DNA from 4 places in the Macrococcus psychrotolerans genome. Region 1 is predicted to be linked to each of the others. Evidence: riboswitches for the same ligand, from Rfam matches in the RefSeq annotation. Region 1 holds a riboswitch; each other region holds the start of a gene.
What was found. A riboswitch is a leader RNA that binds a small molecule or an ion and turns the genes downstream of it on or off. The one in region 1 is predicted to bind thiamine pyrophosphate.

Region 1 (8,152 bases):
ACGCAATATGCTCTATATTAAAAGATGAAATTAATCAGGCAGGAGTGGATACTAGACATCATAACATTGAAGCTAAAAGACGCCAGATTAACTATCTATCGATGGAATTTCTGATTGGAAGATTAATTGAAAGTAACCTATTGAATGCCGGACTATTAGATGTATGTAATGAAGTACTGACTGAGCTCGGTCGTGACCCTAAGAAAATTTATAGTGAAGAAAATGATGCTGGATTAGGAAATGGTGGTCTTGGTAGACTTGCTGCGTGTTTCTTAGATTCTATCGCCTCTTTAGGATATATGGGAAACGGTTTTGGTATACGTTATCGCTATGGGTTATTCGAACAGCGTATTGTTAACGGTACACAAATTGAATTGCCAGATAACTGGTTACAGGAAGTATACCCTTGGGAAACAAGAAGAATAGAGGAAGCAGTGCCTGTAAATTTTGGAGGTCAAGTCACTTCAGAAGTACTTGAAGATGGCAATCTTAAATTTACTTATAGTAACCAGGAGACAGTACTTGCAGTGCCATATGATGTAGGTGTTGTAGGATATGATAATGATAATGTCAATCAGCTGCGTCTTTGGAGTGCTGAACTACCACACGACACGATAGATCATGGAGATAACAAGAATCGACTTGAGCATATGCAAAGTGTAGAACGTATTTCAGGTTTCTTATACCCTGATGATTCAACTGAAGAAGGTAGATTCTTACGTCTCAAGCAACAGTATTTCTTAGTTTCATCTACGATTCAGACGCTGATCAATCAATTCAAAGAACGCTATCAGCTGCCTGTAACAGACTTCCATAAGTATCATTGTATTCAGATCAATGATACGCATCCTACATTCGGTATTCCAGAACTGATGCGTATTCTGATGGATGAAGAAGGGCTCGGATGGGATGACGCGTGGCACATTACTACGCACACATTTGCCTATACGAATCATACAATCATGCAGGAAGCGCTAGAGAAATGGCCAGTATATCAAGTTCAGAATGTTAACCCGCGTATCTTTATGATTATCAATGAAATCAATGAACGTTTCTGTAAGAGTGTATATGAAGCACATCCAGAAATGCGTGATAAGATTGGTGATCTTGCAGTCATCAGTAATAATGTGGTTCATATGAGCAAGCTTGCTATCGTCGGTTCTTTCAGTGTGAACGGTGTAGCTGCGCTCCACTCTGAAATTATTAAAGATTATACATTTAATGATTTCTATAAGCTGACGCCAGAGAAATTTAATAATAAGACGAACGGTATAACGCATAGAAGGTGGTTGATGACCTCTAACCCTGAGCTGTCAAACTTAATCAGTGATACTATCGGAAATAACTGGGTGAAACATCCTCAGGAATTAACGCAGTTGATGCATTATTATAATGACGATGCTTTCCTGGATCGATTAGCTGAAGTGAAGCTGCACAATAAAAAAGCACTTAAAGAGGTCATCTACAATAAGACAGGCATTGAAGTAGATGAACATTCTGTATTTGATGTGCAAGTGAAAAGATTACATGAGTATAAGCGACAATTATTGAATTTACTGCGTATTATCTACCTCTATAATGAAATTAAGCGTAAGCCGTCTATAAAAATACAACCGATAACATTTATCTTTGGTGCCAAAGCAGCACCGGGATACCATATTGCTAAAGAAGTGATCAAACTGATTCATGCTGTTGCAAATGTAGTTAATAATGATACAGATGTTGATAATAGAATTAAAGTTGTATTTCTAGAAAACTACAATGTGACATTAGCTGAAGATATTATGCCGGCAGCAGAAATATCAGAACAGATTTCAACTGCATCGATGGAAGCATCAGGGACAGGTAATATGAAGATGATGATGAATGGTGCGATTACACTTGGTACGATGGACGGTGCGAATGTTGAAATTGCTGAGCTTGTAGGTAAAGAGAATATCTTTATCTTTGGTTTAAGTTCTGAAGAAGTCATTAATTATCAGTTAAATGGTGGCTACCGAGCAGAGGACATCTATAAGACGGATTCACGTGTGAAAAATGCGATGGACGCGCTTATCAATGAACAGTTCGGCAGAAACTATGCATTTAATGACCTGTACTACCATGTACTGACAAACAATGATCCGTACTTCCTGCTTAAAGACTTTAACTCATATGTTGATATTCATTTGACTGCGATGGCAACATATCAGGATAAGAGGAAGTGGAATCAGATGAGCTTGACGAATATAATGAAGTCGGGTCAATTCTCTAGTGACCGAACGATACAGCAATATGCGACTGATATTTGGAAGTTGAATTAATTAAGGGCTGAGACGATAAAGTCTCAGTTTTTTTATGGAAATTTCGCCATCATCTGTTATACTAAATATATAACAGAAACTTTTTATTTTGTATTTTAAATTGTTCTATAATATGTATAACAAAAAGGGGTGTTGACAATATATATTGAATTAAATGAAGGGAGCACGACTCCTGTATATTTGCAGCTTGCGAATGCGATAATTGCGAATATAGCATCAGAAAATGCAGTGCCATATGATGCGTTACCTTCAAGCAGAAGTTTAGCTCGTGGATTACAAATTAACATGCATACTGTGAATAAAGCATACCATTACCTGGAAGATAAGGGGTTGATACTCGTTCAGCCTAAGTCAGGTGCGATCATTCATCCGGATGCATTGAAGGCTGCTACGAAAGCCGAACAGGAAGATTTGCTGGAACGATTAAAGCCGATAATCGATGAAGCGAAATGCAAGCAGGTCGATATATCAGACTTATTAAAAAAATTAGAGGAGCGTGAATAATATGGAAGCCGTTATTACAACTATTATCTTACTTTGTACAGGTCTACTCTTTTTACTGAATGCACGATATATCAGAAGAAATATTCTCTTTAGTGTGTATGTTCCGGACAGTAAGCGTAATGATAGTAAGGTGAGAAATATTGCGCAAACGTATAAACGAAATGTATTCATTATCAGTATATTATTTGCAGTTATTCATTTATTGTTGAGGACGATATTACAATCTGAATTGCAGTTTATCCTGTTTACGATACTTATATTCCTATTGATTATCGCAATGATCTGGATATATAGAAGTGCATTTAATCAGATGAGATCTTTAAAAGAAAAAGAAGACTGGATGGCAGACATTAAAATGTATAAAGCTGTAGATACAAGTTTAATGGATGAAGAAAATTCGACGACTTCATACTTCTATATGATACAATTCGTAATGCTCATGGCAGCGGTAATATATGTTGCAATGAACTATCATACAATACCTGACACAATTGCGACGCACTGGGGGCTTAATGGTGTACCGGATGATTGGAGTGATAAAAATATAATAACTGTATTCTTCCCTTCAGGCATAGCACTCTTTATGATATTTGTGTTATGGGGTTCAAGCAAAGGGTTATCACTTTACCAGTCAAATGTGAGTCCGGCAAACAAAGAAGCTTCGAAAAAGTATGCGACAGATACGAAGCGCAATAACGAGATGTTACTGCACGTCATATCATTTATTATGACAATTTTATTTATCTTCATTCTCGTAAGACCTGTTCTGTTCGGGAAAGAATATATGCCACCTTATATAATGGAAAGTATTATATTTATATCAATTGTCGTGGTGATATTTGGTATTATTCAGCAGATTAGCAATGATAAGAAGTATCGTGCCTCAGCCGCTTTAAATGATAAAGCACCGTATCATAATGAAAAAAATTACATATGGGGACTGTTTTATTATAATAAAGAAGATGATAACGTGTGGGTACCAAAATTATCTGAATTTGGGATGACACTCAATATGGCAAGACCAGCTGCATGGTTTATCGCATTTATGATTATTGTGTTTCCTATAATACCGATAGTGATTATGATTATAATGACTTGAGATAAATATTTAATATGATACGATTATACTATACTACAAATAAAAATAAAAAATGTCACTAGGGGTGCATTCGTGCTGAGAGGAGTAATCCGACCCTTTGAACCTGTTTGGTTTATACCAGCGTAGGGAAGTGCTTAATGCCTATACCTGCGTATAGGCATTTTTTATTGAGGAGGAATAACATGTTTACTGAGCGCATATTAAAGCGTGTCGAACCGATCTGGGCTTCTTATCTGGAACATCCTTTCGTTAAGGGGCTAGGTGATGGTTCGCTTGAGAAGGAAAAGTTTCAGTTCTGGTTAAAACAAGATTATGTTTATTTAATTGATTATGCTAAATTAATGGCGATCGGGAGTGCGAAGGCACCTGACCTGCGTGTGATGGGCATATTCTCTAAACTGCTGCATGGTACGTTGTTTATGGAGATGGATTTACATCGCAGCTATGCGAAACAGTTTGGCATTTCTGAAAGTGAATCAGAAGCAACTGAAGCGGCATCAGTGAATACAGCGTATACGAGCTATATGCTGAACCATGCACAGCGTGGTGGTGCCGAACATGTTACGGCGTGTCTGCTTGCGTGCGCATGGAGTTATAACTATATCGGGAATCATTTAGCGGAGCAGGACGGCGCATTAGATGATAATAATCCATATCGTGACTGGATTGAAACATATTCAGGGGAAGCATTTACGGAACTTATGAATGATGCAATTGCACTGATGGATGAGCTTGCTGAAGGTATGCCGGAGCGTGTACTTGCAGATTTAGAGGAGATTATTGTTAAAACAAGCTACTACGAGTATATGTTCTGGGAGATGTGTGAATTTAAAGCACATTGGGACATTCCAGTGAAGTAAGTTGTAATGTTAGAATAGTTAAAGTCAGAAGCTAAGCGGATGCTTAGCTTCTTCTTTATTATTTATTTAAAAAGAAAATTTCGAAAAGTGTGAAATGTATACGACAACAATCGATTATTTTTTGTTACTATAATAAGAACACATATATATATTATAAAAACAGGAAGGGATTGTTGATGTGGATATTTTGATTGGAACAGGTTTCTTACTCCTTGTCCTTGTGCTGTTTACGTTATTTACGTATAAAGCACCATCTGGTATGAAGGCGATGGGGGCATTAGCGAATGCCGCGATTGCAACATTTCTTGTCGAGGCGTTTCAGAAATACGTTGGTGGAAATATATTCGGAATAAAGTTTCTAGAAGAATTAGGAGATACAGCCGGAAGTCTCGGTGGTGTAGCAGCAGCTGGTTTAGTTGCTTTATCTATTGGTGTATCTCCCGTTTATGCACTCATTATAGCAGCAAGTTGTGGGGGCCTTGATTTATTACCCGGGTTCGTTGCAGGGTATGTCGTTGGTTATGTTATGAAATATGCTGAAAAATATGTGCCTGAAGGTGTTGATCTAATTGTAGGAATTATTATTATCGCGCCGCTTGCACGTATGCTTGCAATGCTTGTTACACCATTAGTAAATAATACGCTAATTAAAATTGGTGAAGTGATACAGCAATCTACAGATGCGAGTCCGCTGGTTATGGGATTTGTGCTTGGTGGTATTATTACGGTTGTAGGAACTGCACCACTGAGTTCGATGGCTCTAACAGCACTACTTGGTCTGACAGGGTTACCGATGGCGATTGCTGCAATGGTATCATTCAGTTCAGCGTTTATTAATTCAACGATGTTCTATAAATTAAAGTTAGGAGATCGTGCCTCTATCTTAGCTGTTGGCATCGAACCGTTATCACAGGCAGATATTATATCCTTAAATCCTGTACCGATCTATTCTTGTAACTTTATCGGTGGTGCACTTGCGGGTATGGTTATTGCACATTCTGGAATGATTAATGATGCACCTGGAACAGCGAGTCCTCTAGCTGGATTTTTAGTGATGTTCGGCTTTAACGAACCACTTCAGATTATTGGATGGGGTAGCGTTATTGCGGTAATCTGTCTAATTGTTGGGCTAGTAGGAAGCCGTATATTTAAATCTTATCCTCTGCGCAGGAAATCAGAATTTATATAATTGGTTTATACATCTAAAGTATGGCAGTATGACATTATCTTTTTATATATTATTAATGGTATAATAGCATAGAATTTTGAAATAAGGAGATAACATATGTTAAAAGAGATAAAAGAATGGATCATATCAATACTTGTTGCACTTGTCGTTTTCTATATCGTACATACATTTTTATTTGCAACGTATGCAGTCAATGGTGACTCTATGTTCCCGACGTTTAAGGATAAAGAGCGCGTGATTATCAATAAGATTGCGACAAAGACAGGTAGCATTGATCGTGGAGATATTATTGTCTTTCATACAGATACTAAAAATGACTATATAAAGCGATTGATTGGTAAGCCTGGCGATACGGTTGAATATAAGAATGATAAACTCTATATAAATGGACAGTATATTCAGGAAGATTATTTGAAAGAAAATCGCAAGAACAAGACGAATGAAAAGCTGACGGATGATTTTACTGTAGATATGTTAGTAAATGCGGACGGTAATAAGAAGATTCCTGAAGGTAAATACCTGGTATTAGGAGACAATCGGGAAGTCAGCCTTGATAGTAGAAGAGAATTAGGACTTATTGATAAAAGCGATGTCGTGGGTAAAGTAGCTCTGCGTATATGGCCATTTGATGCGTTTACGCGTTATTTTTTCGAAGACAACTTTGATAAAGTGAATAAATAAAAATGGTTGAGACGATTTTAGTCTCAACCATTTTTATTTACATATATTTATTAATCCTTAATAAATTATTTACAAAGGTATTATAATCTCTTAATAATTGATTGTTAATCTAAACAAGTAATAAAAATTTCTTTTACATTTGGAGGAATATTAATGACTAGATTTCGTTATATTACAGCTGGAACATTAGCTGTATCTACAATTTTATCTGCAATTGCACCGACCACTGCATTTGCGGGAGGAAAACCTTTGCCACAAAATAATGGTGTAAAATCAGAGGTCGTTCAATGTGGCAATAAACAGAAACCAAAAAATGTTATCTTTATGATAGGTGACGGCATGGGTCCTTCTTATACTTCAGCATATCGATACATGGAAGATAAGGAAGAGACACATGAATTAGATCCAGTTGCTTTCGACCATTATTTACTAGGTGCACAACGCACAATTGCTGATGATGATCATGAGAATATTACAGATTCAGCATCTGCAGCGACAGCGATGAGCGCCGGTACTAAAACTTATAATAATGCAATCGCTGTTGATAAACAGAAGAAAGAAGTAAAGACTATTCTTGAGCAGGCGAAGGAAGTAGGTAAAGCTACGGGTTTAGTTGCGACAAGTGAGATTACACATGCGACTCCTGCAGCATTTGGGGCACACGACATTTCTAGAAAGAATATGCCGCAAATTGCTGATGATTATTATGATGAAATGATAAATGGACAGCACAAAGTAGATATACTGCTCGGTGGCGGTAAAGAATACTTTGAACGTAAGGATAGAAATTTAGTCAAAGCATTCCAAAAAGATGGATATCGCTATGTCACAGATAAAGCTTCTTTGACAAAAGCAGCGCAATCTAAGAATCAACAAATTCTAGGTCTGTTCTCACAAGGTGGGATGCCGAAGATGATAGATCGAAATGAAAGTATGCCGTCACTTAAAGATATGACCGAAACTGCCTTGACAAAATTAAGCGGTGATAAAGATGGGTTCTTCCTGATGGTTGAAGGATCTCAGATTGACTGGGCAGGACATGCAAATGATATTACAGGTGCGATGAGCGAAATGAAGGATTTTGACTTAGCTTTCCAGACAGCGATTAACTTTGCGAAGAAAGACTGTAATACGTTAGTCATTGCAACTGCCGATCACTCTACAGGTGGAATGTCGATGGGACAAGGTGGAGAATATAACTTCCTTGTTGATCCTATCAAACAGATGAAGCATACTCCTGAATATTTGAGCGCAGCGTTGCTGAAAAAAGATGCAAATATAGATAAAATAATCACAGAAAATATTGGATTTGCATTAGAAGCTGCTGAAATGAAAGCCATAAAAGAAGCTGTTGCTAAAAAAGATGATGAAAAGATTGAGGATGCAATTGAAGCGACAGTTAACAAACGTAGCTACACAGGATGGACAACGAATGGCCATACAGGAGAAGATGTAAACGTCTATGGATATGGTCCAGGTGCACAAACTTGGAGAGGTAATATGGATAATACAGATA
Region 2 (8,152 bases), 110 kb from region 1:
GTGACACGAGCGGTCAGACATGAGTAGAATCAAAAAAGATGACTAGAAATGTTATATTTCTAGTCATCTTTTTTACATTGTGGACCAGTATTGCATGATAGATAATCCAATCGAGAAAATGATGCCCCCAACTAGTGCTGATTTATACTTAGGGGGCTGTTTTACTGTTCTAAAATAATTCGTTATGCGATCACATATCATATATGTAATAAAAAATACGATGAACAATGTGACTGCTGTTCCGATAAAATGCATTTTATCACCTCATTTTTGATTGTATCAATAAAAATCATTTAATTCATTTATGATTTTCTATATAATAAAGACAAATAGAGTAGAGGTAGTGAATTATGAGAATATTATTTATCGGTGATGTTGTAGGTGCGGTTGGGCGTAATATGTTAGATGAGTACTTACCACAGCTTAAAAAGAAGTATGGACCGAATATTACGATAGTCAATGGTGAGAATGCTGCGCATGGAAGAGGGATTACAGAAAAGATATTTAAAGAAATGATGACGCTCGGAGTTGATTGTGTCACGATGGGTAACCATACATATGGCGTGCGTGATAGTTATGAGTTGCTAAATAGCGATCATAAGATTATTCGTCCAGCAAACTTTCCTGATGAAGCGCCAGGTAAAGGAATGGAAATCATTAAATTTAATGATAAGAAGATTGCTGTGATCAATCTACAAGGGCGAGCATTTATGATGCAGAGTGACTGTCCGTTTAAGAAGTTCGATGCGCTATATGAAATCGCTAAACAGGAGACGGATTATATCTTTGTAGACTTTCATGCTGAAACAACAAGTGAAAAAGGTGCATTTGCATATTATGCAGATGGCCGAGCGAGCGTCGTTGTTGGGACACATACACATATTCAGACGAGTGACAACCGTATTTTACCTAGGGGTACGGCTTTTATTACAGATGTCGGTATGACAGGTTACTATGATGGGATACTTGGTATTAATAAGGATGAGGTCATTCACCGCTTCTTAACAGGAATGCCAGTTAAACATGTTGTTCCAGATACGGGACGTGGTGTGTTAAGCGGTGTATTTGTAGAACTTAAATCCAATGGTCAAGCAAAGAAAATTGAAAGAATACTTATCAATGAGGATCAACCGCTCAGTCGATAACGTATCGGCCATTCGACTGATTTTTATATAATTTACCTATGTCTGTTATATAGACATAGGTTTTTCTGTTATATTAGAGATAGTTAATTTAGGGAGGAATTGTTTTGAAGACACAAATTTCTTGGAAAGTCGGCGGTCAGCAAGGTGAAGGAATTGAAAGTACTGGAGAGATATTCTCAACTGCGCTGAATCGTCTGGGCTATTATTTATATGGTTATCGTCATTTCTCATCACGTATTAAAGGTGGACATACGAACAATAAGATTCGTGTATCAACAACACCTGTCTATGCTATCAGTGATGATCTGGATATACTTGTGGCATTTGATCAGGAGACGATTGATTTAAACTATCATGAACTGACGGCTGAAGGTATAATGCTAGCAGATAGTAAGTTTGATCCTGTTGCACCAGAGGATTACAATGGCGCATTTATTAGTATGGGATTCACTGAAATTGCAAAAGAACTTGGTACGGCATTGATGAAGAATATGGTGGCGGTCGGTGCTACAGCGAATCTTATAGGCGCTGACCTAAAGCACTTCGAAGTTTTAGTGGATGACCTGTTTGCTAAAAAAGGTGAAAAGATCTGTACATTAAATAAAGAAGCGCTACACAAAGGTTATGCAGAAATTGAAAGTCATTCAGAACTTACTGTGGATTATAAATTAGAACCTTCAACCGAAGAAGGACATTTATTTATGATTGGTAATGAAGCAATTTCACTTGGCGCATTAGCAGGTGGAGCACGTTTTATGGCTGCATACCCAATTACACCAGCGAGTGAAATTATGGAATATATGATTGATAAATTACCACGCTTTGGTGGGACTGTAATTCAGACAGAAGATGAGATAGCTGCAGCAGTTATGGCAATAGGCGTAAACTATGCGGGCGTACGTGCATTTACTGCATCAAGTGGTCCAGGACTATCGTTAATGATGGAAGCGATTGGACTGAGTGGTATGACTGAACAGCCGTTAGTCATCGTAAATACGATGCGCGGAGGTCCATCTACAGGATTGCCAACGAAACAGGAGCAGTCAGACTTAATGCAGATGATCTACGGAACGCATGGCGAGATTCCAAAGATTGTCCTTGCACCAACAACTGCTGAAGATGCCTTCTACTTAACGAACGAGGCATTTAATCTAGCGGAAGTATATCAATGTCCGGTTATTATTTTAAGTGATTTACAGCTTTCTTTAGGGAAACAGACTGTTCCTGTACTTGATTATAATAAGATTAATATTGATCGTGGTTCACTTGTTACTGAAGTTGAACCAACGGAGGATAAAGCATACTTCAAACGCTATGCGGTAACAGATAATGGCATTTCACCACGTACGATTCCTGGTGTGAAAAACGGTATCCATCATGTTACAGGTGTTGAACATAACGAAGAAGGAAAGCCGAGCGAATCTCCCGTAAACCGTGCAAAGCAGATGGAAAAACGTATGCGTAAATTAGAACAGCTGAAGATTACTGAACCTGTTGTATACAATACGTATCATGAAGATGCAGATGTGTTAGTGATTGGTTATATTTCAACGTATGGAGCGATTGATGAAGCAATCCATCGTGTAGAAGGAAAGGTAAACCATCTGCATATGAAACAACTTCATCCGTTTCCGACAGAAGAGGTTCAGCAAGCGATAGATAAAGTGAAGAAAGTGATTGTTGTTGAACATAACTTTAACGGACAACTTGGACAGATTATCAAGATGAATACGAATCATCAAGGTAAGATGATTCAGATGAGTAAGTATGATGGTACACCTTACTTACCTCACGAAATTGAAGAGAAAATCAACGCAATATTAAAGGAGTTAATATAGATGGCAACATTTAAAGATTTCAGAAATAATGTGAAACCGAACTGGTGTCCTGGCTGTGGGGACTTCTCAGTACAAGCGGCGATACAAAAAGCATGTGCGAACATCGGCTTAGAACCAGAACAGCTCGCGTTAATAACAGGTATCGGCTGTTCTGGACGTCTGTCTGGATACGTAAATTCATATGGTGTGCATTCGATCCATGGTCGAGCATTACCGATGGCACAAGGTGTGAAGATGGCAAACCAGGAGCTTACAGTTATCGCTTCCGGTGGAGATGGTGATGGTTTTGCGATTGGTATGGGGCATACGATTCATGCGCTACGTAGAAATATTGATATCACGTATATTGTAATGGATAATCAAATTTATGGACTGACTAAAGGACAGACATCACCAAGTTCAGCACATGGATTTGTCACTAAGACAACGCCAAAAGGCTCGATTGAGAAGCATGTTTCTCCGCTTGAACTTGCACTTGCAAGTGGCGCAACTTTTGTCGCACAAAGCTTTTCTAGTGATATAAAAGATTTAACATCAATTATTGAAGCGGCAGTTAATCATAAAGGATTCTCATTCGTCAATGTATTTTCTCCGTGTGTCACATACAACAAAGTAAATACGTATGACTGGTTTAAAGAAAATTTGACGAAACTTGCTGATATTGAAGATTATGATCATACCAATAAACAGCTGGCGATCAATACAGTACACGAACAAGATGGGCTTGTTACAGGTATCGTGTATCAGGATACCGATGCACCGACGTACGAATCACAAATTGATGGCTACAGTGAGAACTTAACAAAAGCAGATCTAAATATTAAACAAGAGGAATTTGATGCTTTAATGGCTCAGTTCAAATAAAAACTAAGTATCTGTACCTTATTTATAATAAAGCTGTTATACTAAAACAGTACAAAATAATATAAATTTTTAAACACTAGGGGAGTTATTCTGAGATTGGATTCGTCCTAAACCCTTATATACCTGATCTGGATTATACCAGCGTAGGGAAGTGTCAACTGACACAACCTGCAATCAGGTTGTGTTTTTTTGGAGGCTAATATGAATAAAAAGTTATTGTTAAGTGCGAGTTGTGTCATTTTACTAGCAGGCTGTGGAGATCAGTCAGCCGATAAAGGTAAGGAAGATAAGAAAGAAAAAGTGACGATTATGCTGGACTGGACGCCGAATACAAATCATACAGGACTATATGTAGCACAAGAGAAAGGTTACTTTGACAAACAGGGTTTAGATGTTGAAATTAAGACACCTGGTGAAGTGAATGCCGATCAGCTTATCGCAGCAAACAAAAAAGATGTTCAGTTCGGAATTAGTGCACAGGAAACAGTGACGCAATCACGTTCTGAAGGCATTCCAGTGAAATCGATTGGAGCAATTATCCAGCATAATACGAGTGGATTTATGAGCTTGAAAGATAAGAATATTAAATCACCGAAAGATTATGCAGGGAAAACATACGGTGGATGGGGTGCACCGATTGAACAGCCAATGATTGATGCAGTTATGAAAAAAGACGGAGCATCAGTGAAAGACACTAAAATTATCAATATGGGAAATACTGATTTCTTTACTGCATCTAAGAAGAATATCGATTTCGCATGGGTTTATTATGGATGGACTGGAATCGAAGCAGAAACACGTAATATCGATGTAAATATGCAGTATTTAATTGATTACGATAAAAATCTGGATTATTACACACCTGTCGTTATTGCAAATGAAAAGTATTTAAAATCAAATGGTGAGACAGCTAAGAAATTTATGACCGCACTTAAAGAAGGTTATGAGTATTCAATTAAACATGACAAAGAGAGTGCAGATATTTTGATGAAGTCTGTTCCAGAACTTAAAAAACAAGAAAAGCTCGTATATGCATCACAAAAATATTTGTCACCTAAATATCAGGATGATGCGAAATACTGGGGCTATCAGGAAGAACGTATCTGGAAGAATTTTGGACAGTTTATGAAAGATAACAAAGTGATTACTAAAGACTTCATTGCTAAAGATGCATTTACAAATGAATATGTGGAGGGTAAATAATGGCAGATACAATAATGAGCATACAAATTATTCCGAAGACGCCAAATGGTGAAGATGTAATTCCATATGTTGATCGCGCAATTGAAGTGATTGAAGCATCAAACTTAAAGTACATCGTGAATCCGCTTGAAACATCAATTGAGGGGAACATGAATGAGTTGCTTAAGTTAATCGAATTAATGAATAAAGAGATGCGTGAAATGGGGTGTCCATCTATTATTTCACAAGTAAAGTTTTATCATGCCGAAGAAGTATCGATGGATGTGCTTGTACAGAAGTATAGATGATGAAATATGTTAAGTTTTTTCTATTTTTTATAGTACTACTTTATTTTTGGGAACTGCTCGTTCGGTTACTACAAGTTGATGCATATACGTTACCTGCGCCAAGCGTAATATTTATCAGCTTCTTTAATGACTTTAACACATATCATGTGCATTTATATCCGACTATATTACTCGTTATATTAGGCATTATTTGCTCGGTATTATGCGGTATTACTGTAGCCGTACTATTACGTTTAATCCCTGGGCTGCATGAGTATGTCTATCCATTGCTCATAATGAGTCAGAATGTACCCGTTATCGTCATTGCACCACTACTAGTCATTTGGTTCGGATTTGGAATATTGCCGAAACTTATCGTGATAACACTTGTGTGTTTCTTTCCGATAACTGTGAGCTTACTTGAAGGATTTAATGAGACAGATAAAGAATTAGAGAAATATATGAAGATGATGGGGGCAACGCGTCTTGAACGTTTCAAAAAGCTTGAATGGCCAAATAGTATGCCTTATTTCTTTAATGGATTAAAGATTGCTGGCACATACTCAGTAATGGGTGCAATCATTTCTGAATGGCTTGGCAGTGATAAAGGTTTAGGTAAATTTATGCTTATAGCTCAGCGTGCATTTCAAGTAGATCAGGTGTTTGTAGCAATTGTCTGGATCATTATCTTTGCTATGGTCATTTATCTTGTTATATATATTATTCAGCGTATTGTATTGAGGTGGCAACGATGATTCCTATTATTCAACTTAACGATATTATGCATCGTTACGATAAAGATATTGTAATTAATAATATTAACCTAGAACTGAATAAAGGTGAGATTGTTGCATTGATCGGCCCGAGTGGCAGCGGTAAGAGTACGATATTAAATATTATCGGCGGATTACTCATCCCTTCAAGTGGCGAGTGCTTATTGCAAGGGGAACGTATCAATGGGAAAACAGGACATGTGTCCTTTATGCCTCAGACACACTCACTGATGCCATGGCGTACAGTGATACAAAACATTAACCTCGCAACAGAGATCAGTGCGAATGATAGCGTGAATAAATCAGAACAATTGTTAGAAAGAGCAGGCTTCACTTCCATTAAAGATAGATACCCCAATGAGCTTTCTGGGGGAATGAAGCAGCGTGTTTCATTCCTACGTGCATTAAATACAGAACATCAATTACTGTTACTGGATGAACCATTTTCAGCATTGGATGAAATAACACGTAATGATATGCAGATCTGGTTGAGGTCTTTATTATTGGAGAGTGATAAAACGGTGCTGATGATTACACATAGTATTGATGAAGCAATTAAGATGAGTAACCGTATACTCGTTTTAAATCAGAAACCTGCTACGATAGTCAGATCGATAGATGTGAACCAGGATTTATCTGTTTCGCAAATCGCAGAATTAAAAGCACAAATTATTCAATTATTAAAATAACCGAATGTGAGATTGACTCACATTCGGTTATTAATATTAATGGTGATGCATTAATATTTTTTTCTGTCTTCATTTCTTTTCATCTTTCTTCTGACGGAATAGGATTGTAAGAAGCTAAAGACGGCAGGAAGCACTGATACTAATATAATTAATATTAATACGATTTCAAAGTTGTCTTTAACGATCTTTATATTCCCGAAGAAGTAACCTGCAAGTAGGCATATACCAACCCACAGAATTGCACCGATAATATTATACGTAATAAAGTAACCATACTTCATCTTACTGGCACCAGCTACAAACGGTATAAAAGTTCTGATAAAGGGCATAAAGCGGGCAATTGCAATTGTTTTACCGCCATGAGTATTAAAGAAATCCTCTGCTTTATCAAGGTGTTCCTTCTTAATGAATTTACCGAGTTTAGGATGATTATAGACACCAAGTCCAAGAAATTTACCGATGTGATAATTAACCGTGTCACCGATTACAGCTGCAGCAAACAACACGATAAATAATATCCAGATATTTAATGCGCCTTGAGGGGCGAGTGCACCAGCTGCAAAAAGCATTGAGTCTCCAGGTAAGAATGGCATGATCACAAGTCCTGTTTCTACGAAGACGATTGAAAATAAGATTGCATAAGTCAATGTTCCATATTCTTTAACGATATTCACTAGATGTTCGTCAATATGTAAAATAAAATCCATAAGTTGACTGATAAATGACATGGTTAAACCTCGTTTCTCCAAATAATTATTAATTATACTTTATTTTAAAAAAAGTTGCGATGGAATAGAGCATAAATTATACATTTCGGAAACCGATATGTATAATAGTATAAAATAAACAAAATGGGAGGGGTTCTATTGAAAGAGATATTAAAGTTTACAATACCATATCGCTTATGGATTGTTATAGCGCTCATACTAATGCTATTAGAACTAGCGGTTGAACTCAGTTTACCGATTATATTATCGCTCATTATTAATGAGGGATTAATCAAGCAGAATATGGATATTACGCTTCAATATTTAATCATACTGCTGATCATAAGTGTTGCTGCGTTTATCTGTGGTGTGATCAATTCATTTATTTCGAGTCATGTCTGTCATGGTTTCTCCTTTGACTTGAGAAACGCCTTGTTCAAGAAGGTGCAGCAGTTTTCACTTAAACACATAGAAAGCTTTAAGACATCCAGTATCATTACACGATTGACAAATGATGTGATTGCGTGTGAAATGGTACTTTTTATGAGTTTACGTATTATGTTGCGTGCACCACTTCTAGTGTTGGGTAGTATCATCATGAGCTTTATTGTTGCGCCGCACTTAGCACTCTATCTTTTAATTGGTGCTCCGATAATATTTGTGTTTC
Region 3 (8,152 bases), 940 kb from region 1:
GATATCTTAAAATGATTACATCCGCAAAAAAATCCATATATATTCAGTCTCCCTACTTCATCCCTGATACGTCATTACTCGATGCATTAAAAATTGCTGCAATGACTGGTGTAGAAGTTAATATCATGATTCCAAATAAACCTGACCATCCGTTTGTATATTGGGCTACATATTCAAACGTCGGTGAACTTCTCAATGTCGGTTGTAATATCTTCATTTATGAGAATGGCTTTATTCACACAAAGATGCTCCTCATCGATGACGAAGTTGCAAGCGTCGGAACTGCCAACATGGACTTTAGAAGCTTTGAATTAAATTTTGAAGTGAATGCCTTTATATACGATGATATCGTAGCCAAAGAATTGCGAAAATCATTCGAAGACGATGTACACGTCTCTTCGCAACTCACCAAAGAAATTTATGATCAGCGTGTCCTCCTTATTCGTGTGAAAGAAGCAATTGCGCGACTGCTTTCTCCAATATTATAGGGGGGCAGTTCAAGTCCCACATCTATTATATAAATCCAAACTTGCATAACATAAAATCTAGAGTAATCTTTGCAAAGAATAAGCTATGTACAACAAGAACGATTGAAACAGTATGTGTCTGTTGTCTCGTAAGTTCAAAATGACATCTAATTCCCATCTGCTGCACCCGCTTACAAAAAAGAAAGGATTTTTCACAATATGAAAAGCAATATAATTGAAATTACCGAAGAATTTGTGAAAGGTATACACAAACATGATTCATCAGGCCATGACTTCGCGCATATCAATCGTGTAAGAAAGCTTGCACTGTATATTGGAAAGCGAGAAGGCGCAGATCTATTTATCGTAGAAATGGCTGCACTTTTGCATGATACCGTTGACGAGAAACTGTTCAATGAACAATCTTCCTGGGAAAGACTTGATCACTTTTATGCAACAATTGGATTGAGTGATGCACACATAGCACAAATCAATCATATTTTGTGCTATGTGAGTTTTAAAGGTGGCGCCAATGAAGGTAAACTGAAGTCACTTGAAGGATTTGTCGTGCAGGATGCTGACCGTATTGATGCACTCGGTGCAATCGGTATCGCACGCACATTTATGTTTGCAGGTAAATTTGGAGAAGCAATGTATGATCCAGAGACTAAGCCACGTGAAGATTTAAGCAATTATAGAACACCTGGTACTGCCATCAATCATTTTTATGAAAAACTTTTTAAACTCATCCATCTTATGAATACTGAAACTGGAAGGCAGATTGCACAGTCACGTAATGATTACATGCAGCAGTTTATCGATATATTTTTACAGGAATGGTACGGAGAGAAATTATAAAGAAATACCGGACAATACTGATAATCAGTACGGTCCGGTATTTTTATTTAAGTTATATTACATTATCTTCTTTTCTTCTTTTTTGAAGATACAACTTGTGTATTCTTTGGTTGTTTCGTACGCTCATTCTCTTCGTGCGCTTCGATTAATGGTGCAATTTCTTCGTGCACTTTCTTCTTGTAGAACTTGTTTCCTAACCAAGTCTGTAACACTAAGAATGCTCCACCTACAGCCCAATATAATGGTAATGCTGCAGGAGAAATGGCTGACATCCAGACAATCATAATTGGCGAGATAAACATCATCATACGCATCTGTGCTTTTTGTTCTTCTGGTATGTTCTGCATAGAAACGTAAGCTTGTAATGCGTATACAATACCTGCGATAACTGTCATCGCGATATCCGTCTTCGTTAACTCAAACCATAAGAAATTCGGATACTGTGTGATGCCACCTTCAGTTGGATACTTCAATACATAGAATAATCCAGTGACGATTGGCAATTGAATTAATAATGGTAAACATCCCATGTTTAATGGGTTAATACCATTTTCTTTGTATAATGCCATCATTTCCTGGTTTGCTTCCATCTTCTCTTCTTGCGTGCGCGCACGCTTTACTCGTTCTTGAATCTCTGTCATCTGCGGCTTGATTAAAGCCATTTTCTCACGCATAACGCTTTGGTTCTTATATGTTTTCATCATAAATGGGAAGAGCGCTAAACGTACGATTAATGTAATCGCAATAATCGCAAGTCCGTAGTTATGTCCCATATGCGCCCCTAACCAGTGAATTAACTGGTCTAAAGGATGCACAAATGTATCATAGAAAAATCCATTACGGTTTGATTCTTTTGAATAGTCACAGCCAGATAAAATTATCGCTGCAGTAAATACTAGGAGCCATATCGACTTCTTTTTCATTTTTTCACCTCATAATATTATTCACATAGAGGTTATTTTATCATAAATCTAGGTATACATAAACAAAAACCATGATATTTTACTTTTTACTTATAATACTGTAAGTAATCTGTAACAACTTGCTTAATATCACTGCTTCTTGTAATAGATGAAATGGTAGAGATACCATCTGCTCCTGAAGCGATAATCATTTCACAGTTGCTACTTGTTATTCCACCAATTGCTACAATTGGAATGTCTTCATCATGGAGACGCATCTTACGTATCAGTTCAATACCACCGGGCTTTTTCGCATCACTCTTACTACTTGTTTCATATACAGGACCGACACCTATATAGTCCACATGTGTTAAATCTGACTGATCATACTCTTCAAAATTACCGACAGACAATCCTATGATTTTTCCGTGGAAGTCATCGATGATATTTTCTATCTTTTCATCACCCTGTCCAAGATGAATACCGTCTGCATCAATTGCTTTAGCAAGTGCAACATCGTCATTGACGATAAATGGAACTTTATAGTCTTTACATAGCTTAAATAAACGTTCAGCAAGTAGTTGTTTCTCTTGCCCCATCTTTGCTTTCGGACCTTTCTCTCTAAACTGAAACATTGTAATTCCTGCTTCAAGCGCTTCCTTTAGCACACGTTCTAAGTCACCGTCAGGAACGTCAGAAGTCCCTGCAATGAAATATACATGAAGCATCTCTCTTTTAAACATAAGCTACACTTCTTTCACACGTGATTCCTTTGCTATATCATCTTGTTGAATTAAATAGAGCTGATCTATTAAATTCACAGCAAAATGTCCTGGCAAGGTCCCATTAGCACTGTGCTCAGCACGTTCTGCCGCAATCGTATAAGTCGCAATTGCTTCTGTTAATAATGCTAATGAAGGTTTAGTTTCATTATATATGAAACTTGCAACAACTGCTCCTAATAAACATCCTCCTCCTGTGACTTTCGTCAGGAGCGGTGTCCCATTTTCCACTAAAGCGATTTGTCCATCCTGACAGATTGCATCAACCGCACCGGTTACGATAATCGCAGTATTGAACTTATCATATGCTCTTCGCGCAACGCTTTCAGTCGATAGCGATTGATCTGCATCTGTCCCTTTCATTGCGGCATCTTCTGTTAATGCTGCAAGCTCTGACGCATTCCCACGAATGACACTAATATGATGCTCGTTCAGCAATTTTAAGCAGAAGTCTTTACGAAACTTAGATGCACCACAAGCGACAGGATCAAGTACGATAGGTACATGATGTTTATTTGCAAATGCAGCCGCTTGTAACATGTTTTCCTTATCCCCTTCTTCAATTGACCCTATATTGATCAGTAACGCACCAGCATACGCTAAAAACTCATCCATTTCTTGACGTTCTGTCGCCATCGCAGGGCTTGCACCAAGTGCGAGCAGACCGTTCGCTGTAAAGTTTTTGACGACATCATTCGTAATACAGATGATCAACGGGTTGTCTTTACGAAGTTGAGTGAGTTTTGTCATTATTCAACCTCCTGAAACTTAAAGTGATTTACTGGGCCCTGGCCATGACCAATTCCAGGAGTGTACTTAATGGCCATATCCATATAGCGCTTCGCTAATCGCACAGCATCTTCTATACTCTTCCCTTTGGCAAGTTCTGCTGTGATGACAGCTGAATAAGTACAGCCCGTGCCATGTGTGTGCTTCGTATTATAACGTTCTCCAGGCAAAGTAATTAATCCCGTCTTTGTGAAGAGATAGTCTGTCGCATCTCCCTTTAAGTGTCCACCTTTGATAAGTACGCTTCGAGAACCAATTTCATCGATAAATATTTTTCCTGCACGTGAGATATCTTCTTCTGATTCCACCTTCATTTCAACAATTTTCTCTAGTTCAGGTATATTTGGTGTCACCACTGTCGCAATATCCAGTAATTTTGTACGCACAGCATTTTGACCATTTTCATCAAGCAACAAATCTCCACTTTTAGCCACCATCACAGGATCGATGACATACGGGATGTTATAACGTTCTATATACGGCCTCACCACGTCCATCACTGCACTTGTTGCTAACATCCCTGTCTTTACTGCATCCGGAACAATGTCTGAATATACACTTTCAAGTTGTTTCTGTATAATGTCCACAGGCTGGTTAAAGACATCCTGCACGCCTAATGTATTCTGTGCAACAAGACTTGTTACTACACTCATCCCGTATACGCCGCGTGACTGAAAGACTTTCAAGTCTACTGTCGTCCCAGCACCTCCTGTAGGATCGGTTCCGGCAATCGATAATGCTGTTTTCATCAATAGCCCTCCCATGTTTCAATGTTATAGGACATATTAAAGAAGCGCTTCTCATGAATACAGCTTTCAACAAAGTTCTTTCTTAATATATTTAGTTCTTCATCAGAAGCTGTTTCACTGAACTCATCTACCCAGCGATCTAAATGACCGATAAGCTCATCCATATTTGTACAATAAAAGTCGACCCAAGGTTTTAGCGGATTACCTTCCAGGTCATTACGTTCAGCAATCTTTAGTGCCAGCTGCTGATAGACATATGGACAAGGTGCCATCGCACATATCGTAAAGCTCGCATCACTATAGCGGTAGGCATTGTAATACATATGCTTAATATAATGATCACTTGATGGATACCATTCTCCTTCTTCAATCACTGTCTTATAATCAACACCTGCATAGTCTGCTAATGTATAGTGCGCATCCACTTCACCATTCATAACAAAATCGATTTGGCCGAGTAAGAACTGAATTCCTTCTCTATCATTAAGTTTCGGAATAAGTAGGCTATATATCTTTGCAAACTCGTTTAAATATAAACTATCTGCCTTTAAGTAATGTTTTACTGCTTCTTTCTTTAGATCCCCATGAATAATACCTTGAATAAAAGGATCATTATAAATCGATTCAATAATCGGTTCTACTTCTTTTTTCAACTGTCTCGTAAACACGTTATCCCTCCTAAAAATAAAAACCTATCTCCTGATAGGAAATAGGTTAAATACACATAACGGGTACTTAGCACGACTTTCCTACGCCGGCATTATCCGGATCAGGTAAAGGGTTCGGCAAAAGCCGTCTCAGCGCAAGGCACCCCTAGTGTGTATATTAATATTAGTGTAACGAAGTTAATGGATTAATGCAAAAAAAGAACTTTAAAGTGAATACACCTTAGAGTTCTAATATCGTTACTATAAACGTGCCCCACATACTGGCCATGGCTGCGCACCGCGCATATTGTATAAAATTTGAGCACGTTTCGTTTGCTCTGCTGCAGAAGCTTGGTGTGGATAACCACTTCCACCGACACCACGCCATGTCTGTAAATTGAACTGATACATTCCATAGTAGCCATTTCCTGTATTAATTGATGGATTGCCACCAGATTCACATCTTGCTAATGCTGCCCAGTTTAATCCGTTGTTCACACGAACAGCCGGTGCTTGTGTCCTTGTCGTAGTCACACGCTTTGTCGTCGATGCCTTATAAACAGTCTGTCTTACTGGTGCTTGGTATGCTGACTTAGCAACAGCACGTTTAACTGGTGCTTGATATGCTGTTCTTGTAACGGGTGCAGCTGCTACAGCCGGTCCATTAACCTTCAATGTACGTCCAGCAATAATTAAATCTGAATGCAAACCATTCCATGCTTTAAGCTGCGCAACAGATACACCGTAACGTGATGCAACCTTGCCCAAAGTATCTCCAGGAACGATGCGGTAATATGAACCTGTAGTTACAGGTGCTGTGTATGCAGATTTATATGTTGATTTATAAGTATTTCGTTTTGTTGTATTCTCATTAATATTTAATACTTGATTCACATGAATTAAGTTAGATCTCAATCCATTCTCATGCTTTAATGCTTGAACTGACGTCCCATAGATTTGAGAGATTTTCCATAAAGAATCCCCACTTTTTACTCTATATTGTGCTGCATCCGCTTGAGTCGCTGCAAATGTTCCACCTACTGCAAATACTGTCGTTACCGCTAAAAGTTTTTTCATCTGGAAAAGTCCTCCTAAAGATTATCTACAATTTTTAATACGTTAACTACATTAAAATTTCATATTTCATAGGTTGCAACAATATAAAAGATTAAGTGTTATGTTAAATTTCTGACTAATTAATACGCCGTTGACCACTGAGAAGCTCCAGCAGTTTGATATAATATTCTTGCACGTTTCCATTGTTCTTCAACTGAAGCATTTGCAGGATTTCCTGTTCCACCTACAGATGCCCATGTTGATGGTGAAAATTGGAATAATCCGTAATATCCAGATGCATTAACAGCATTAGGGTTGCCACCTGATTCACGTTGTGCGATAACGCGTAAATGTGCATCCATTGATGAGTTTCCAGCAGGAGCTGCTTGCTGGACTGGCTTTTGTGCTGCTTGTTGGACCGGTGCTTGCTCTACTGGCTTTTGTGCTACTTGTTGGACCGGTGCTTGTTGCACTGGCTTTTGTGCCACTGGTTGCGCTACTTGCTCTTGTGCTACTTGTTGGACTGGTTGCTCTACTGGTTGTTGTGCTGCCGGTTTAGCTGTTTGCTCTGGGGCTTTGACTACCGGTGCTTGATACGCCACTGGTTGTTGTACAGTTACTGGTGCTTGCTGAGCAGCTGTTTGCGTAACGATTTGTCTTTTTTCCTCTTTATCAACAACAATCAGTTTACCTACTTTAAGATTTTTATTTGTTTCAATATTGTTCCATCTCTTTAAATCTGCAACTTTAGTATCAAACTTTTTAGCGATCTTCTCTAAAGTGTCTCCTTTTTGGACTTCATATTTACCTTTAACTAATACTTCTAATTTTTGATTCGGTAAGATGATATCTGATTCTATTTTGTTAATTTTTTTAATTCTTTCAACTGTAGTGTCATATTTATCTGCGATTGACCAAAGTGACTCCCCATAAGTTACTGTATGTTCTTTTGCATCTGCCTGTGCTGAAATTCCTGTAGCTAAAATTGCCATTCCTGTAAGTGCAGTAATTTTTTTCATTGTGAGTGTTGCCTCCGATAATTTTCTTAATTTATATTAATAATTATATTTGTCTTTTATTGAATGATATAAATTTAACACGTATTGATATTTCTTTGGTTACAGGAAGATGATTTATAATTACAAATATATTACAAAAGCATATCAATTTAACATCGAACCCCCCAGTAGCGTTCAGCACAGCGCTACTGGGGGGTATGGGGTGTATTTGAATGAGGGTTAAATGTGAGTAATGAAATGGTGTTAAAATGGTGTACTGGAGTCTGTCACATCTGATACAGATGTATTTTCTGTTTGATTGCCGTCTTCTTGAAGCTCTTCTTCACTTTCAGCTGACACATCTTTTTGATCTTCATTGTTTGTTGCAACTTTAATAATCTCATCTGCCTGAGCAGCATACTCACTCGGTGTCTTTTCTTCTCCACGTTCTATACCAAAAAGTTTACTATTCCATCGTTCTTCTGCAGTAGACTGAATAAGCTGCTCTGTACCTTTCACAATAAGATTCTGAGCTACTTTATCTTTAATTTCATCCGGTAAGCTGTTCCATACAGCATCCGACCTTGATTCATTCTTCTCAGCTTTATTTGCTCCGATATTTGGTAGAAACTTAATATTTTCAACTAAAATTTCAGTAGAATAATGCGTCTTTCCTTCTTTCTCGTAACGATTGCTATGGAATTGACCTGTTATACAAACAAAACTTCCTTTACTACAATATCTTCCTATATTTACAGCGGTCTTGTTAAATGCTTTGCACATCAAAAAATCCGTCGAACGCTCACCATTTTTAGAAACTCCTCGATCAACTGCTAAAGAAAAAGTAGCGATAGTCGTATTATTTGCTACTTGTCGTAACGATGGATCCTTTACTAAGCGTCCA
Region 4 (8,152 bases), 550 kb from region 1:
AAACTGCCCCATCTTACCCGTTTTGTTATCAGAATGCATCATAATACCCTCCATTTTTTATACGCAAAAGTTAATATTTATTCATTTTAGCATATAAGATAGTGTACGAAAAGAAGAATTTCCGATCGTTTATCTTTTATACTTCTAATCTTTTAAAACATTTCTTCATTTTATACGCATAAGTGTCTTGTTTACATTCATATAAGCGTTATCTCATAAAAAAGTCCTCATAAAATTTACACTCCTGCGTATCTTCTATAAGGGCTTTTTTACACTTCTAGCTGCTATTTTATTTCTTTATAATATAAATTCTTATGCGGTATATTAGGATGTAAATACATATTTCCCTTGAGCAGTATCCAGTCGTTCTTATAATAGAATGCATTGGCACCGATATCATGTACATCACTCGTTAAATAGTACTTTCCTGGTGGCAGTGCATCTAATAACTGTGTACCGATCCCGTTCTTATGGAAGTGCTTATCTACAGCGATAGAAACGACTTCAAATGCACCATCAAGCATTCCTTGCTGTGCGGGTGACAAAAACTGGTCCAGTAACTGTCTATAAAACTGATCGCGTCCGCTCGTATAACCGTATAAATAACCATCGATTGTCCCAAGTTGTGTACTAATAAAGCATCTAAATCCTGGATGCTCACTCAGTTTTAAAATATCATTGCTCATTTCCCTTAACGGTCTACGGTCGTTAAAGTTTGTCAAATAAATTTCTGCTATGCGGTCAACGGCATCTTGTAGGTCTACTTGTGTAATCTGTCTAATCATCTTGACCACTCCTTCCAATTATGAAAACCTTTTCATCTTCATTATGCAATTTTTTCGTACAATTGACAATGAACAATACCGTTTATCTGAATATTTTATTTTAATTTCTTATGCGTGTTTAATTTATCAAATATTGGTATAATCTTAATGCATTCAAACATTGAAAGGATCTATTATGTCAAAATTCAAACTCTTTACTTTTATACTTAGCGTATTTGTAGTGGGAATGGTAGAACTCGTCGTTGCGGGTATTCTCACTTTGATTAGCGATGATCTGCATATCTCTCGCGCACTTGCCGGCCAACTTGTCACGATCTATGCATTTACAGTAGCAATTAGCGGTCCAATACTCGTCAAACTTACTGAACGCTACAATCCAAAATGGGTACTCTTAATTAGCATGATCATATTTATTATCGGTAATATAATCAATGCTGTAGGTAACGATTTCTGGATCGTCGTCATCGGTCGTATCATCGCATCCGCAGCATCCAGTATCATTGTCGTGAAGTTGCTTGCCCTCACTGTAATCTTGAGCGACCCCCGAGAGCGAGGTAAGATGCTCGGTCTTGTCTATATCGGTTTTAGCGGTGCAAATGTATTTGGTGTTCCAATAGGGACAAAGCTCGGTGAAATGCTCGGATGGCGTGCAACATTCTGGATGATTGTACTTGTAAGTGTTATTGCAACAATCCTCTTAATGTTCCAGCTTCCTAATACAATTAAGACATCAGAAGATGAAGATAAATCTTCAAAACTGCTCTATCCGAAAGAAGCTGCAAAGTATATCGGTATCACCTTCTTTATATTAGCCTCTAATTATATTGTATTCACTTACATCAGTCCGATGATGTTAAATGAAGGATATACGTTAGAACAAGTTTCGATTCTACTGTTTGTTTGTGGTATCGGAAGTATCGCAGGCACGAGCTTCGGCGGCAGAATGGCTGATAAAATGGGCAGCAGAAAATGGTTATTGATCGCATTAACGATGTATACGTTGTCTATCTTTCTATTTAAATTATCATTACCTGTATTTGCATTGTTACTTATCGTGATGCTCATCTGGAATATATTTGAATGGAGTACGAACCCTGCAATTCAAATCGGGATTATTAAACAGGTTAAAGGAGATTCCAGCAGTATTATGGCGTGGAATATGAGTGCGCTCAATGCTGGTATAGGATTTGGTGCACTTATTGGAGGCATCATTATCAATAATTTTGATGTTGCGATTACACCTTATGTTTCAATATGTTTAGCAGTGATTTGTATCGTCCTCGCCTATACTATCAAAAGATAAAAAGTGCTGAACCCATAGGTTCAGCACTTTTATTTATTCTATTTCAGTTTATCCTGAATAATACCAATTGCACCGAGGTACCCATATATAATAACAGGCCCTACAAATTTAACTACCGGCATACCATTCGTAAAGTGCCATATATAACGATCGAACGTTCCATACTGCTCCCTTACTTCCATAAATACCTGTACATTACTCATTATACTGAGTACTTTCAAACGATTACGTATCATTCTTACGATTTCCACTAATATTACTAGATAGTTATCAGAATCGTGTTACAGCTCATTTAAAGTTTCGTAAATGTTTACCAATACTTTATAAATATTCTTTCTCTCACTATGCAAAGGCTTACAATTCATATTATAATTGGATTTGTACTTCACAATAAGATAAGGAGGTTCATTGTTGGAACAGTTAAAGATTAAATCCCACAAATATCCACATCGACCTCACATCGAGGTAGAAGGTACCCTGATAAAAGAAACAGATGAATACTTTCTTGTCATCTGTGATGAAACGACAATACTCCGACACTTTATTAGAAATATTGATATTCCATTGCAATATGAAACGCTCCATTTTCTTTCAAAAATCCACGGATATTCTGTTTCTATCGCTTTAGATAAGACTTATCAGCCGGTCAAGATATTTTGTAACATTTCTTCTCCTTGTGAGCGCGATACAGATGGGAACATTGCTTATCTAGACTTAGATCTAGACTATGTGAAGACAGATAGTGACGAATGGATCCTTAGAAATAACGATATGTTCCTGGAAAATAGTGCAAAGTTCAACTATCCATTTCAACTCGCAAATTTCGCACTCGTTTCTTTACAAGAACTGAAAAATAATATTGAAGCAGATAAATTTCCTTTCAATGTACAAAATTTCAATGACTATATAAAATAAAGCACCACCCCGGTCTGGTGCGCTAACCCCATGATATGGGAGTAAAATAAAAACACTTTCGTTGAATTCATATTAAAATGAATTTATACGGAGGTGTTTTTTCTATGAAAAGAGTGGCATATTCAGTTGAAATAAAATATAAAGTAGTAGAAATGAAACTTAAAGGATATAGTACAAGAGAAATAATGGATGCTTTAAATATTAAAAATGAATCTCAAGTTAAAGTGTGGTGGAAATGGTATAGAAATGGGGAAACACATAGATTCAATCAACAAGTAGGTAAACAATATTCCTACGGAAAAGGAAATGAAGAATTGAGTACTGTTGAGACGCTAAAAATTGAATTAAAGCGCAAAGAAGTAGAAAATGAAATTTTAAAAAAGTACAAGGAATTGGAAAGGAAGTGGTCCCAGAGGTAGTTGTTGAATTAGTAAATGAATTGAAATCTAAATATACAGTGAAAGTCATTTTAGAAACTTTAGATATTCCAAAATCAAATTATTACAGATGGAAAAACAAAGATTTCAGTATATCTGAGGATGAACGAGAAATTATAGAACTATGTAAGAAACATCGTTTTACATATGGTTATAGAAAAATAACTGCCTTGTTAAATAGAAAAAATAATAAACCAATTAATCACAAAAAAGTACAAAGGATTATGCAAAAACATAATTTAAATTGTAAAGTACGAATGAAAAAATCGAAAAGACCAGGGAATGCATATTATAAAACACATAATCTATTAAATAGAAACTTCAAAGCAGAGAAACCTTTAGAAGTACTTTTAACAGATATCACTTATTTACCCTTCGGGAATACAATGTTGTATCTTTCATCTATCATGGATGCTTACAATGGTGAAATTGTGGCATATAAAATCGGTAATAAACAAAATCAAGAATTAGTAAATGAGACATTAAAACAACTTCAATTGGAACCAGGTACTATATTACATAGTGATCAAGGAAGTGTTTATACTTCTTATGAATACTATGCCCTATGTACAGAAAAAGGCATTACCAGAAGCATGTCCCGTAAGGGAACGCCAGCTGATAATGCCCCAATAGAATGTTTTCATGCCTCTCTAAAGTGTGAAACATTCTACTTAAACAGTGAGCTTAGAAGCTCTAATACCATTGTAATAGATATTGTCGAAAATTACATTGAAAACTATAATAAAGTTAGAATTCAACAAAAACTAGGCTACTTATCCCCTATAGAATATAGGAAATTAGCAGCCTAGAAAATAGTGTTTTTATTGAGCTCCCTTAGTAAGGGTGCAGTGCCCTGGTATAAGGGTGGTGCTTTTATATATGAATAAACTGCGCTCCGATTCACAGCAAATTCTAAGAGTAAATTTCACTACCTTGTGCTTTGAATTTATCAGCCATTTCCTGCATTCCTTTATCTTTACGTAAATCATGGGAAATACGCATCGAACAGAATTTAGGTCCGCACATACTACAGAAGTGTGCGACTTTCGCCGCTTCAGCAGGTAGTGTTTCATCATGATATTCCTTCGCACGTTCTGGATCTAGCGACAAATTAAACTGATCGATCCAGCGGAATTCAAAGCGTGCCTTACTGATAGCATTATCTCGTTCATCAGCACCTGGTAAGCCTTTCGCAAGATCCGCTGCATGTGCAGCAATCTTATATGTTACAACACCTGTTCTTACATCATCTTTATTCGGTAGTCCGAGATGTTCTTTCGGTGTAACATAGCATAGCATCGCTGTTCCGTATGAACCGATGTTTGCAGCGCCAATCGCTGATGTAATATGGTCATATGCAGGTGCAATATCTGTCGTCAATGGTCCTAACGTATAGAATGGTGCTTCATTACAATAGAAATCTGCAAGTTCCTGATTCTCTTTGATCTTATGAAGCGGCACATGTCCTGGTCCTTCTATCATCACTTGAACGTCATGTGCCCAGGCAATCTTCGTTAGTTCACCAAGCGTCTTCAGTTCCGCCAACTGACTTTCATCGTTCGCATCATAAATTGAACCTGGTCTTAAACCATCACCAAGTGATACTGCAATGTCATAAGTCTTTAAGATTTCACAAATTTCTTCAAAGTGTGTGTATAAGAAGCTTTCTTCATGATGAGCTAAACACCACTGTGCCATAATCGAACCTCCACGTGACACGATACCAGTCAGACGATTTACTGTCATCGGCACATACCTTAACAATACACCCGCATGAATTGTAAAGTAGTCTACGCCCTGTTCAGCTTGTTCAATCAACGTATCTCGATACACTTCCCACGTTAAATCTTCAGCAATGCCATCCACTTTTTCTAATGCTTGATAAATAGGTACTGTTCCAACAGGTACCGGTGAATTTCTCAGTAAATATTCACGTGTCGCATGAATATTCTTACCTGTAGATAAATCCATAATCGTATCGGCTCCCCAATGTGTCGCCCACACCATCTTTTCAATCTCATCTTCGATAGATGATGATACTGCAGAGTTTCCGATATTCGCATTAACCTTCACTTTAAAGTTCTTACCAATAATCATCGGTTCAGATTCTGGATGATTAATATTGTTCGGAATAATTGCTCGCCCTCTTGCAATCTCACTACGTACAAATTCAGGATCGACGTTCTCACGAATCGCGACAAATTTCATCTCTTTCGTAATGATTCCTTGCTTTGCATAATGCATCTGTGTCACGTTTTTGTCATCACGCGCACGTTTTGGATCATACTTAAATGGCGTCTCTACAAACTTATTATGCGTGATATCTTTAAAACCATTATCAACCGCAAGTACTCTGCGTCCTGTATATTGTTCTACATCGTCACGGCTATCAATCCATCGTTCACGTAATTTAGGGATACCGCGCTCAACATCAATATTATATGCATCATCGTGATATACACCACCCGTATCGTAGACAACAACTGGTGCATTGGAAGTAGTGCCTTGATCTGTCACAGTATCCGTTAATGTAATTTCACGGAAAGGTACTTTAATATCCGTATCCTCGCCCTTACCCGCTCTAAAGATTCTCTTACTTGCTGGAAATGACTTCTTCAAATTTACCATACAAAAAAACCTCCTAGTTAGATTCATTACTAGGAGGTGAAGTTTCACGACAAAAAAATATCATAAGTATACACGCTCGCTTCCCTACGCTGGTATTAACCAAACAGGTTCAAAGAGTCAAGGATATTCCTTTCTCAGCTCATAAGAGCTCCCCTAGCAATCGTCTTATTAAGTTGTACACATAAACAATATCACTGATTTGTTCATGTTGCAAATATTAATTAAACCAGCTACGCACGAGCTTCTCTACTTCTTTCGTTTCATCGATCAATGATTTCATCATATCGATATCAGCTTTATCACCAAGAAGATCTTCAACGGCTTTTGTATCCAATACACGTTTCACTGCATCTGCAATGAAAGGCTCTTCTGTATGTGTAGCTTGCGCGTTGCTTGTCTGTTCATTGCTTTCAGTATGCACATCTTCTGCAAATTTCGATTCTAATTGCTTAGGGTTATTAAATGCCTCAATAACCTCCATCAGTGCAATACGCAGATCATTATATTCTTTGATATTCTTAAGATCATTCAAACGTTGTTTCACTTGTTCATTCTGCTTTAAATATTTCACTGATTGAACGGCACCAAAACCAACTGCACCGACAACGATTCCACGTTTAATCCATTTGTTCATCGTAATTCCTCCATTAAGTCAATTACCTTTATTATACGTTAAGTCGCTGAATTATACATCTTTTGTGCATGTTCAAAATAATATAGAGAGGGCTATGCCCTCTCTATCTACAATATCAGCAAATATGGATGCTCGATAAATGTTTTAATACGACTCAAGAATTCCGCTCCATCTGCACCATCTATAACTTGATGATCAATAGTGAGACTCAGAGGTAACATCTTTTTCTCATACGGTTTGCCGTCTTTTAATGCTACTTCACTTTGTAATGAACCAACCCCTAGTATCCCAACTTCCGGTGCGTTAAGTACCGGTGTAAAGTATTCTATACCGCCTGCACCGATATTTGTGATGGTAAATGTTCCATCCTTCATTGCACCTTGAGACAACTCTCCATTTCTCGCCGCAGCAGATAAAGTTTCGATGGCACTTGAAATTTCACCTATAGATTTACTTTCAGCGTTATGGATCACTGGAACCATCAGTCCATCTTCCAGACTTGTTGCAATTCCAATATTCACATCTTTATGATGGTATAACTTCTCATCACTGTAAGTTGCATTCATTCTTGCATCATCTTTAAGTACTAATGCAACGGCTTTTGTAATCAGTGCGGTAACTGTTACTTTAATATCTAATTCATTGTTGCTAACCTCTTTTTTTAACTTCTTATTAAATTTCAGCAACGCATCTGCTTCTACTTTTTGGTGCAACGTTAATTGTGCGGTTGACTGTAAACTATGCATCATGTTGTCAGCAATCGCACGTCTCATATTCGATAATGGCTTGCCTTCTGCCGTTACTTGAGTAGCTTCAGTAGACTCAGTCGTCGAACTTACTTTTACGTGATCAATTGCTTTTTCTATATCTCTCTTTGTGATTCTGCCATTACCGCCAGTCCCTGTAACCTCTTCAATTGAGATGTCATTGCTTTCAGCTATTCTACGGGCAAGTGGGGTAATAAAGATTCGGTTGCTTTCAGAGTTACTTTGTGATGTAGGAGTGTCCTCATCGCGTGCTTTCTTATTCAATTCATCCTCATGACTTCTATTAAAGCTAGGAGATTTCTCGGCCGCATCCTTTATTGCGGCTCTTTCATTCGTTTCTTCACCTGATTCACTTATCGCTTCATCATCAGTCGATTGATTTGAACGTTCAGGAGACTGGTTATCCTCTAATGAGTCTCCAACCAATCCCATCTGTTCTCCAACTTTAGCTCTGCCTCCAGCTTCCACTGTAATTTCTGTTAAAATCCCATCTTCAGGTGCTTCAACATCTAAAGTTAGTTTTTCAGAAGCAATCATACAGACCGCTTCTCCTTTTTTCACTTCATCTCCGACTGATTTGTACCACTCATCTATAGTACCTTCTGTCATTGTCATTCCTAATTTCGGCATATTTATTCTTGAACTCATGAATCACACCTCACTTTCTTAAGTCTTGAATTATT

Region 2: linked by a shared signal. The riboswitch ahead of QA539_RS04885 (ABC transporter substrate-binding protein) and the one ahead of tenA (thiaminase II) in region 1 are both predicted to bind thiamine pyrophosphate.
Region 3: linked by a shared signal. The riboswitch ahead of tenA (thiaminase II) and the one ahead of tenA (thiaminase II) in region 1 are both predicted to bind thiamine pyrophosphate.
Region 4: linked by a shared signal. The riboswitch ahead of thiC (phosphomethylpyrimidine synthase ThiC) and the one ahead of tenA (thiaminase II) in region 1 are both predicted to bind thiamine pyrophosphate.

Annotation. Positions count from the first base shown of each region.
Region 1 is NZ_CP124591.1:857,089-865,240, forward strand. It holds gene QA539_RS04355 (glycogen/starch/alpha-glucan phosphorylase) at 1-2,303, shown strand, start outside; gene QA539_RS04360 (GntR family transcriptional regulator) at 2,436-2,807, shown strand; gene QA539_RS04365 (DUF1648 domain-containing protein) at 2,809-3,906, shown strand; TPP riboswitch at 3,957-4,052, shown strand; gene tenA (thiaminase II) at 4,089-4,766, shown strand; gene QA539_RS04375 (PTS sugar transporter subunit IIC) at 4,945-5,955, shown strand; gene lepB (signal peptidase I) at 6,052-6,636, shown strand; gene QA539_RS04385 (alkaline phosphatase) at 6,790-8,152, shown strand, end outside.
Region 2 is NZ_CP124591.1:970,373-978,524, forward strand. It holds gene QA539_RS04865 (hypothetical protein) at 73-255, opposite strand; gene QA539_RS04870 (TIGR00282 family metallophosphoesterase) at 351-1,145, shown strand; gene QA539_RS04875 (2-oxoacid:acceptor oxidoreductase subunit alpha) at 1,250-2,983, shown strand; gene QA539_RS04880 (2-oxoacid:ferredoxin oxidoreductase subunit beta) at 2,984-3,847, shown strand; TPP riboswitch at 3,916-4,014, shown strand; gene QA539_RS04885 (ABC transporter substrate-binding protein) at 4,049-5,050, shown strand; gene QA539_RS04890 (thiamine-binding protein) at 5,050-5,337, shown strand; gene QA539_RS04895 (ABC transporter permease) at 5,337-6,071, shown strand; gene QA539_RS04900 (ABC transporter ATP-binding protein) at 6,068-6,778, shown strand; gene QA539_RS04905 (DedA family protein) at 6,829-7,506, opposite strand; gene QA539_RS04910 (ABC transporter ATP-binding protein) at 7,645-8,152, shown strand, end outside.
Region 3 is NZ_CP124591.1:1,798,526-1,806,677, forward strand. It holds gene cls (cardiolipin synthase) at 1-488, shown strand, start outside; gene QA539_RS09395 (hypothetical protein) at 514-645, opposite strand; gene QA539_RS09400 (HD domain-containing protein) at 687-1,325, shown strand; gene yidC (membrane protein insertase YidC) at 1,388-2,248, opposite strand; gene thiE (thiamine phosphate synthase) at 2,335-2,970, opposite strand; gene thiM (hydroxyethylthiazole kinase) at 2,974-3,759, opposite strand; gene thiD (bifunctional hydroxymethylpyrimidine kinase/phosphomethylpyrimidine kinase) at 3,759-4,547, opposite strand; gene tenA (thiaminase II) at 4,547-5,215, opposite strand; TPP riboswitch at 5,277-5,372, opposite strand; gene QA539_RS09430 (LysM peptidoglycan-binding domain-containing protein) at 5,456-6,271, opposite strand; gene QA539_RS09435 (LysM peptidoglycan-binding domain-containing protein) at 6,391-7,269, opposite strand; gene QA539_RS09440 (single-stranded DNA-binding protein) at 7,513-8,152, opposite strand, start outside.
Region 4 is NZ_CP124591.1:306,452-314,603, reverse strand. It holds gene QA539_RS01655 (YjiH family protein) at 1-42, opposite strand, end outside; gene QA539_RS01650 (hypothetical protein) at 285-785, opposite strand; gene QA539_RS01645 (MFS transporter) at 961-2,088, shown strand; gene QA539_RS01640 (DNA-3-methyladenine glycosylase I) at 2,127-2,339, opposite strand; gene QA539_RS01635 (DUF402 domain-containing protein) at 2,500-3,003, shown strand; one part of gene QA539_RS01630 (IS3 family transposase) at 3,108-3,378, shown strand; one part of gene QA539_RS01630 (IS3 family transposase) at 3,378-4,249, shown strand; gene thiC (phosphomethylpyrimidine synthase ThiC) at 4,353-6,068, opposite strand; TPP riboswitch at 6,133-6,233, opposite strand; gene QA539_RS01620 (hypothetical protein) at 6,286-6,702, opposite strand; gene QA539_RS01615 (dihydrolipoamide acetyltransferase family protein) at 6,810-8,117, opposite strand; gene QA539_RS01610 (alpha-ketoacid dehydrogenase subunit beta) at 8,128-8,152, opposite strand, start outside.